2 regions of the Paenibacillus lutimineralis genome follow, and region 1 is predicted to be linked to the other one. Evidence: riboswitches for the same ligand, from Rfam matches in the RefSeq annotation. Region 1 holds a riboswitch; the other holds the start of a gene.

Region 1 (4,938 bases):
CATCAATGGATTCGTCGGCGTCTCGATGAATAGAGCCTTTGTATTCGGCTGACGTACGCTCTCCAACTTATCTAGATCATTCGTGTCCACATAGGAGGCCGTTACTCCGAATTTCGCCAATATCCGTTCAAGCAGCCGATATGTACCTCCGTACAAATCAAGCGATACGATCAAGTGATCGCCTTGGGCGAACATCATAAACACCGTCTGCAGTGCCGCCATACCGGAGCTACAGGCAAACCCGGCATCTCCGCATTCCAATTCGGCCGCCGCTTGTTCAAGCACCGCTCGAGTCGGGCTCTTCGTACGAGCATAATCGAATCCCGTGCTCTGTCCGAGACGCGGATGGCGGAACGCCGTTGCTTGATATATTGGATAATTGACCGCTCCCGTCACCGGTTCCTCCACTGAGCCGATTTGTGCCAGCTTACTCTCAATATGCCACTTCTTATCCATGCCAATCTTTCCTCTCATCATTTATATAGATTGTTTAAAAGTCTCCCTTTGATCACGGAGTAATCTGACTTTTTAAACACGGACTTAAATCTCATATACGAAATCTTTCGCCTCATCAATGTTATAAGGTGTCTCTTGATACACATAGTAATTGAGCCAATTGGAGAATAATAAGTTGGCATGCGATCTCCAGGTAGACACCGGCGTTTTGGAAGGATCGTCATTTGGATAATAGTGAAGCGGTAGATCGACCACGAGTCCCTTGGCTACATCACGATCATATTCCCATTTCAAAGAGCTCGGGTCATATTCGGAATGACCAGTTACGAAGATCTGCTTGCCATCCTTGGTGGCTACGAGATAAATACCTGCCTCCTCGGATTCCGCAAGAACTTCCAATTCATCTTTAGCTTCAATATCTGCTCGTAATACGTCCGTATGACGAGAATGTGGCACCTGGAACACTTCATCGAAACCGCGCAGCAGCTTCACATGAGGCTTATTCACCGTATGAGGGAATACGCCGAAGCATTTCTGGTCCAGAGGAATTTTTCGTACGCCATAATGATGATACAAACCGGCTTGTGAAGCCCAACATATATGCAGGGTCGAAGTAACGTGGGTCTTGCTCCAATCGAATATCTCCTGCAATTCCTTCCAGTAGTTCACTTCTTCGAATTCGAGCTGTTCGACCGGAGCACCTGTAATAATCAGACCGTCAAAGCGGCGATGCCTGATTTCATCAAAAGTTTTATAGAACATTTCCAGATGCTCCGCCGATGTATTCTTCGACGTATGGGAGCTTGGATGCAAGAGCACGATATCGACCTGCAACGGTGTATTTCCGAGCAAGCGTAGTATTTGTGTCTCCGTTGTTTCTTTTGTTGGCATAAGATTTAGTATCGCAATGCGGAGTGGCCGAATATCCTGACGATATGCCCGACTTTCATCCATCACAAAAATGTTCTCTTGATTCAGTACTTCCTTGGCCGGCAAATAATCCGGGATCTTGATTGGCATAATGTTCCCACTCCTCATTTCATGGATTTGAATACAAATCATCTGTCATCTCAAAGAGGAAGTTCGAAAATCCGCTTTTGATCACGAAGTGGATCAAGAAGTAACTCTGCATCGAATCTTGAATTCAGCCGGGTCTAAGCGAATGCTTACGAAGTCATGTTTCCTCCGGAAACATCTCAGGTGCTCACGTACAAAATACGTACGCTCCGCGCCTCAGACCCTAGCTTCACCCAACCTTCTCGGTGCTGAAAACCGGATTTTTTGAACACTCATTTAATAGCTGGAGATACAACAAATGGCCTCACTCGTATAAATCGAGAAAGGCCATTGATATCTGACTGAATATACCTCTCTCATCTCTCAGAGATCATACGCCGACAGGGCATCTGATCCTGCAAGAATTAGCACCGTGCAAAATTCGCCGGTTGCCGGGTATCATCGGGCTAGTCCCTCCACCTACTCTTGATAAGAAAAAATGTATTTTGTATTCAATTGTTTTAAATTTGAATTTACTGATCTCATTATACATCATTTCTGCATTTTCACAAGACTTTCATTTCTTTTGGTTTATTAGCCTCTAACCCCAGCTCGAAATGAACATTTTTCCTTAAAAAAGTTCCAGAAGGCCAGTTTTCAGCACCGAAAGGTTGAATGTGAAATTCTATATCACAAGAAAACCAACCTTTAAATCGCGGTCGCTCATCCTTGAATAGCCTCGTTTGAGGTTTTCTTATCAAAGGCGGACTTTTTGAACAACCTCTTGAAACATTTGATGGCACAGCGTTATACTAGACAAGTGTTTTAAAATTCAGGAACAAAGAGGTGAAAAATCCGAGATGGAAGGCGACCCGAGTCCGCAGAGTTATAGGATACAACCGCATAGGAAAAACGGTCAGCAGGCGACCTGTGGATTTAGCGCGGGCACTTTCTTGTCACGGAGCTATATGTAGTGGCGCCTCTTTCGCATGTCTGCCTCAACTGACGCTGTCTTTTCCTGTGCTCGAACCTTAAAGAGAGCATACCTGACGTAATAGCCAGGAAAAGGGAGTGAACTTAATATGAAAATTCGTCATGTCAAGGAAGGTGTATTCACACCAATAGAGGACGTGGAAATTACGACAACCCCTCCGGAGGAAGGGTTCTATTGGATTGATGCAGATGCCGAGGATCTCGCTCTGCTTCAGCCTCTATTCTCATTGCATGATCTGGCAGTGGAAGACTGCCTGTCTGAAGAAGAACAGCGGCCAAAGATTGAAACCTATGAGAATCACTATTTCATCGTTGTGAACAGTATCCGTTACGATGATGAGGAAATTTTCCTGCGTGCACTGAACGTTTTTCTTGGACGGCATTATATCATTACAGTTACCAAGCAGAAAATCAATGAACTTCGCGCAGTCAAGCCGCTTCTTTGGGAGCAGGAGGTTAGTTCGCCAGACTGGTTCCTCTATCTGCTGATCGACCTTGTCGTTGACAACTACTTTACCGTTGGCGACCGGATTGAAGTGAAGATTGAGAATTTGGAAGAAGATATACTGATGCATACGAAGCGCTCGCACCTGAATGAAATTATCGGTCTACGAAGCGAAATACTATGGCTGAAGAAAGTCCTTGGCCCGCAAAAAGAAGTTATTAACATTTTAAATAAAAAAGATTTGCGCCTGATCGATGATCAATTGCAAAAATACTTTAGCGATATCTATGAGAACGCGGTAAAAATCGCCGAAAACTTTGATACGTTTCGCGAACTGGTCGGAAACTTAAGAGAAGCCTATCAGGCTTCGATCGCTAACCGGGCGAACGAAATCATGCGCGTGTTTACGGCAATTACGACGATCTTCATCCCTCTAACCCTAATAACGGGTATTTACGGAATGAACTTCGACAATATGCCTGAGCTGCATTGGAGATACAGCTACTATGTTGTCCTTGGCATTATGGCCATACTTGGGGCAGGGATGTTCTATCTCTTCCGCAAGCGGGACTGGATTTGAACAGATAGCGAGGAATATTCACCATCGGGTCTTCCCTTGATGGATATTCCTCGCTTTTTCTTGCAGGGCAATCTATAATTACGAGTCCAACTACCTCTATACCGCTTTCCGAACCGAACCCGCATTGCGTCTGAAAGAGAGACGAATCAGTCTTAGACGCTCATATAGCAGATCCACTTGACTGTCCTCTGTAGCCTCTGCTCCAAACACACGCAATAACACCGGCTTAAGGAGATTATCACCTAGCTCTTCGAACGCTTGCCATACTGCCACTTGCTCTTGCTCAGGCATACTCTGAAGCTCTAGCTTGATCAGATCATCCATCTGATAGCCGTCCTTCTCCAGACTCTCAAGCAGTTCTAACGCCTCCCTGCGTTCGAGTCCGCTATGAAGACAGATATCGCTGATATTCTGTCCTTCTGCCAAGCATTCCAGCACTTTGCGACGCAGGCTGAACTTCTCCATCTCAGCACGGTATTTAGCCTCCTTCTGCTTGTATACCCAGGATCGGAAGACTTCATCATCAATCCTCTCCTCCACCCAATCGAGTGGGAACGCTCGAGGTTGTTCACGAACCTTCGACAGCTCTACTAGCTCGGCTCCATATTCATTCGCCTTATTCTCGCCAACACCAGGAAGCTGCAATAATTCTTCCTTGCTATGCGGACAAAACACACTAATCAGCTTAAGCAGACGATTGCTAGCAATCAAGTAAGGGGCTTTGCGTTCCATGGATGCCTTCCTTCTACGCCAAGAGGCCAGTTCAGCATAAAATTCCTCATTAGGATGCAGTTCACTGTAACAGATCAGCCTCTGTGCGACCATTCCCCGACCCTGCGCAATATCCCGCTCATCCCATATGCCATCGATAATCGGCCTGAAGCCTTCACTCAGCTTGGCAGCCAGACGATGACGATATACGAGCAGCATTTCCGACCACGATGCCCCTTCGAACCAGATCGTCTCCCGCTGACCTTCCGACTCCAGCTCATTCCAGCCCATATGCCATATACCTTCATCTTCGCCAATCCAAATCTGTGCCTCAATCGTCCTGTCCTCCAGGGTCTTTCTCTCCAAGCTGTTCAAAAATACGATCCGCATTCTTCTATTTCGCCTCCTCTATGTTTTCAGCAACGCTATAGGGCGCTAACAACGACAAAAAGCACCCCCCTGCCATAGCAAGAGAGGTGCTTCCCCTAAACGTATACTGTTATTCCTAATTGTACCATTTTATAAAGTACTGTCAACGATGAATGCTGTTTTCCCACAAATGCCATTTTTTCAGATATAATGACAAAAGACATTGCATTTTAAGGAGGGCTATACTATGACTGGCTCAAATGATCTTGATTTCTTATCCGATAGCACTGAGAGCACTTCAACAAGATTTGTAACCTTCATCGGACATTCATTGAAGCGCTTTGATCTTGCTGTAACGACAACGAACCGCTTCTACGGTAAGAAGCTT
Region 2 (4,938 bases), 690 kb from region 1:
GCTCAAGGTAGGACTTAAGAATGTACCGAAGAGTAAGGCACCGATTCTTGAAGTATGTCAGAAGGATGCGCCTCTCCGCGAGCTACCAAAGCTGACAAGCTGGCAGGTTGATGGCGGTCCTTTTGTAACGTTGCCATTAGTCTATACAGAGAATCCGCTTCATCCGAAAGAGAACAATCTCGGCATGTACCGGATTCAAATCTATGATGATCAGACAACAGGCGTACACTGGCAAATTCAAAAGGGCGGTGGCTTTCATTACCATGAAGCAGAAAAGATGGGGCAAGCTCTACCGGTATCCGTCTTTATTGGCGGTCCGCCAGCGATGATTGCCTCGGCGATTTCTCCGGTGCCTGAGAACTTATCAGAGCTGCTGGTAGCTTCCTTTATTCTGGGAGAGAAGTTGCCGATGGTGGATAACCCGCTTGGCGGACATCGGATTCCAGCGGAGGTTGAATTCGCCATTCAGGGCGTTGTTTCTCCGTTCGAACGCCGTCCGGAAGGACCGTTCGGCGATCACTTTGGTTACTATTCCTTGCAGCATGATTTTCCGGTTCTGCATGTGAAGAACATGTGGCATCGGAAGAATGCGATTTACCCGGCAACGATTGTTGGCAAGCCGCGTCAGGAGGACTATTACTTGGGAGACTTCCTGCAGAAGCTGCTGTCTCCGGCATTTCCACTTGTGATGCCTAAGGTTCATTCCCTGTGGACCTATGCGGAGAGCGGCTTCCATGCGCTATCGTCCGCAGTGGTGCGGGAGAGCTATTCGCGCGAAGCGCTAGTTGCCGGCTTCCGTATTCTCGGTGAAGGCCAATTATCGTTAACCAAGTTCCTGATGCTGACGGATCAGAAGCTCGATCTGGCCGACTTCCGTCTGCTGTTGAAGACCGTGCTGGAACGTTTCGATCCGCGAAGCGATCTATTCATCATTAACAATACTTCGCATGACACGCTGGACTATACGGGGCATAAGCTGAACCACGGCAGTAAAGCGATTATGATCGGGGTTGGCAAGCCTGTCCGGGAACTACCGAAGGTTTATGACGAAGGGGATATCACTGAGATCAGTCAGATTTCTGTCTTCCATGACGGATGTCTTGTCGTATCCGGTGCATCCTATGAGGACGAGCCGGAATTAGCCGAACGTGTTCTGGCACGTTTACGGGAACGGGGAACAGCTTGGCCGCTCGCCGTATTGGTTGACGATGCGAAGACAGTAACGTATGATCAGACTTCATTCCTCTGGACCGTATTTACCCGTTTCAATCCAGCGAGCGATATTTATACGGCAAGTGAGGTGCGTCAGCACCATCTTGTCTATAGTCTGCCGATCGTGATTGATGCTCGTATAAAGCCCGGATATCCGGATGAATTGTTCCCTCCGGAGGATATTGTAAAATTAGTGGACGAGCGCTGGAAAAGCTATTTTGTATAATTGGGGAATAGAACTTTGTCGCTAACAGTGTGTTCAAAAAGACCGATTTTCAGCACCGCTTTTGCTTCCGATGTGCGTTTTTCAAAACGCTTCAGTCGGATGATGCTAGGGTGCGGACTTTTTGAACAACTTCTAGCAGGAAGCGAGGAATGAACATGCTGCGTAGCTTACTTGGGGAGCCACCCAGACAACCGGAGGAGAGACTGGACAAGGCGCATAAGGCGATGAAGGAGACCATTCGTATACTGCGTCATGAAATCGAGCTTAAACATGATCCGACGCATGATTATCGTAAGCTTGAGATTTGGATTCTGGGATTGATCTCATCGCTCAATGAACTGGAGGAGTGCTTGTTCGCCTCAAGTCTGTTCCGTAAGAAGGTTACGCATGATTCGGTAGAAGACATGGAACCTGCTGAGCGAGAGGATTATGCACGATACGTATTTTTCTACAAAGACGGATTTATACGTGTATTTGCAGTTCTAGACAAGTTGGGAACTGTGCTTAACGAGTTGTTCGATATGAAGATGGCTAAGATTAAGCCTCATTTCTCGTTCTTCACGGTGCTGCGTCAGCTTCAGCTCATTCCGAAGCATGCTGAATTGGGTAAAGACCTAAACATCATCAAAAATCAATATCGCGAAGCGCTATCTGAACTTAGACGTCGTCGCAACACGGAGATCCATTACATGAATTCAGAATTGCGTGACGATCTATGGCAACGGCACCAAGCCTTGTTCGGTAAAATCGAGCTGGAGAATTTGGACCTGCATATCCGCGATCTGGAGCAAGGCTATCAAATGGTGTGTGAGACGCTTGAGGCGGTATTTGTCTACACAAATCAAAGATGGAAGCAGCTGGCTGGGAGATAAAATACGTGGTGTGACGCGGAAAATGTGAACTGTGTCAAATTTCCTTTGACAAACTGTGAGAATGTTACTATACTCAGAATAGTTTCAGAAACTTAAATTAATAATTTCATAAATATTTCTTATCTAGAGTGGTGGAGGGAAAGGCCCGATGAAGCCCGGCAACCGATTTATCCGATGTTTGGTACGATACCAGAATCGATAAATGTCATGGTGCTAATTCCTTCAAAGTCTGTTTGCTTACAGCGGACAGGGCTTTGACAGATGAGAAGGCATTGTCTTTACGTAAAGAGAGCCCTTTGAATCTGTGTAGGGGCTCTTTTCTTATATTTTCTGGAAGATTCATGATTAACAGTGGTGAGAAGAGCGGTCAATCCGCAGTCCACCATTGTAGTGGGGGGCAATTCGCTATGATTGAACTCAAGCAGCTAACGAAGACATATGGCGACAAAAAGAAGAAAACAACTGCCTTATCCGGGCTTAATCTATCCGTTGGTAAAGGTGAAATATTTGGTGTGATCGGTCATTCCGGCGCAGGAAAGAGTACGCTAATCCGCTGTATCAATCTGCTGGAGCGTCCGACGGAAGGCGAAATTTGGGTCGGCGGTGTGGAGCTAACAAGGCTTAACAAGCGGGATTTGCAGGAGAAGCGGCGAAAGATTGGCATGATTTTCCAACATTTTAACTTGCTCTCTTCGGCAACGGTATTCGATAATATTGCATTTCCGCTGACACTGATTCATACACCGAAGCAAGAAATTGAGAAGAAGGTCAGTGAGCTGCTTGAGCTGGTCGGTCTTCAGGAACATCGTAATAAGTATCCATCTCAGTTGTCGGGTGGTCAGAAGCAGCGTGTCGGCATTGCCCGGGCGCTAGCCAGTGATCCAGATGTACTGCTCTGCGATGAGGCGACATCCGCACTTGACCCGCAGACAACGGATTCTATTCTCAAGCTGCTACTGGACATTAACAAGAAATTTGGCTTAACGATTATGCTAATTACCCATGAGATGCATGTCATCCAGAGCATCTGCGACCGTGTTGCTGTTATTCATGCGGGCGGCATCGTCGAAGAGGGGCCGGTTGCAGAAGTATTTCTGAAGCCGAAGCATCCTGTGACGAAGGAATTCATTGATCGCGATGCCCAAGGAGAGGAAGGCTTCAAGCTGGCGGCGGCCTCGCTAACAAGCGGATCTAAGCTGGCAAGGATCACTTTCCTCGGTACGAAGACCTATGAGTCGATTATGTCACAAGTGGTGCGCGAGACTGGCGTTAACTTCGCTATCTTGCAGGGCACGATATCGACGATCAAGGATACGCCATACGGGAAACTGACAGTATCCTTCGAAGGCAGCAATGATGATGTTAACCGTACAATAGCACTGTTAAGAGAGCGCGAGCTTGATGTGGAGGTGATGGAGTGATGTGGGGTCTTGATTTCTCGAAGATTGATTGGTCGGAGATGGGAACGGCTTCGGTGGATACGCTGCAGATGATGCTATATTCAACCTTGTTTACGCTAGTTATTGGCTTACCGCTGGGGGTACTGTTATATGTTTCCTCGCGTTCCAATTCCACGGTATTGCAATGGGTATACAGAGTCATGTCATTTATCGTTAACATTATCCGTTCGGTACCGTTCATCATTCTGATCGTTGCTCTAATCCCGCTAACCCGTGCCATTGTCGGAGTCTCCTCCGGTGTGCAAGGGACGATTCCTCCGCTCGTGATCGCTGCTGCTCCGTTCTTCGCTCGTCTCGTTGAGACGGCACTGCGCGAAGTGGATCGCGGTGTGATCGAAGCTTCGCAGGCGATGGGGGCGACCCCGTTCCAGGTTATCCGCAAGGTGCTGTTGCCGGAATCATTGCCTGGGCTGCTCGCAGGGATCACGATCACGATAGTCACCCTCGTCTCTTATACCGCGATGTCAGGAATGATTGGCGGTGGTGGCCTGGGGGATCTGGCTATCAGGTATGGTTACTACCGTTATGAGAAGGAAGTTATGATTGTTTCGGTTATTTTCATGGTTATTTTGGTACAGGTGCTGCAAATGCTGGGCGACCGGCTGGTCATTTATTTTACGAGGAAATAAGGAATTACAAAATATATAAGCTGTCCTGTCCTTATTCAAATTTAATTATTAGGAGGTCATACTGTATGAAGAAGTGGAGTCTTACCCTGTTAACGCTTGTGTTGGTGTTGGTGGTATCTGCTTGCGGAAGCAACGGAGACAAGGGAGCGAATAATACGGCGGGCAATAGCAGTGCTGCCGGAAGCGAGAATACGCAGACTGATAAGCCTGTGAAGCTGGTTGTTGGGGCGACTTCGCCTCATGCGGACATTCTTAAGCATATTGCTCCAGCGCTGAAGGAAGAAGGCATTGAGCTTGAAGTCAAGGAATTCTCTGACTATGTACAGCCGAACGTGCAAGTATTCGAGAAGCAGTTGGATGCGAACTACTTCCAACATCAGCCTTATCTTGACGAACAGAACAAACAGAACAACTTCGACCTGGTATCTGTCGTAGGTGTGCATGTTGAACCATTTGGTGCATATTCGAAGAAAATTAAGTCCAAGGATGAAATTGCAGACGGTGCTACGATTGCAATTCCTAATGATGCAACAAACGGC

Evidence for each region. Region 1 has a riboswitch for S-adenosylmethionine ahead of metA (homoserine O-acetyltransferase MetA). Riboswitches for the same ligand answer to the same signal wherever they lie in the genome.
Region 2: another riboswitch for S-adenosylmethionine. It lies ahead of EI981_RS23825 (methionine ABC transporter ATP-binding protein); the one in region 1 lies ahead of metA (homoserine O-acetyltransferase MetA).

Annotation. Positions count from the first base shown of each region.
Region 1 is NZ_CP034346.1:4,692,223-4,697,160, forward strand. It holds gene EI981_RS20945 (PLP-dependent transferase) at 1-456, opposite strand, end outside; gene metA (homoserine O-acetyltransferase MetA) at 541-1,476, opposite strand; SAM riboswitch class I at 1,827-1,948, opposite strand; gene corA (magnesium/cobalt transporter CorA) at 2,535-3,470, shown strand; gene EI981_RS20960 (HRDC domain-containing protein) at 3,567-4,571, opposite strand; gene EI981_RS20965 (DUF3055 domain-containing protein) at 4,798-4,938, shown strand, end outside.
Region 2 is NZ_CP034346.1:5,382,508-5,387,445, reverse strand. It holds partial or broken gene EI981_RS23835 (UbiD family decarboxylase) at 1-1,438, shown strand, start outside; gene EI981_RS23830 (Cthe_2314 family HEPN domain-containing protein) at 1,594-2,310, shown strand; SAM riboswitch class I at 2,427-2,578, shown strand; gene EI981_RS23825 (methionine ABC transporter ATP-binding protein) at 2,718-3,731, shown strand; gene EI981_RS23820 (methionine ABC transporter permease) at 3,731-4,399, shown strand; gene EI981_RS23815 (MetQ/NlpA family ABC transporter substrate-binding protein) at 4,465-4,938, shown strand, end outside.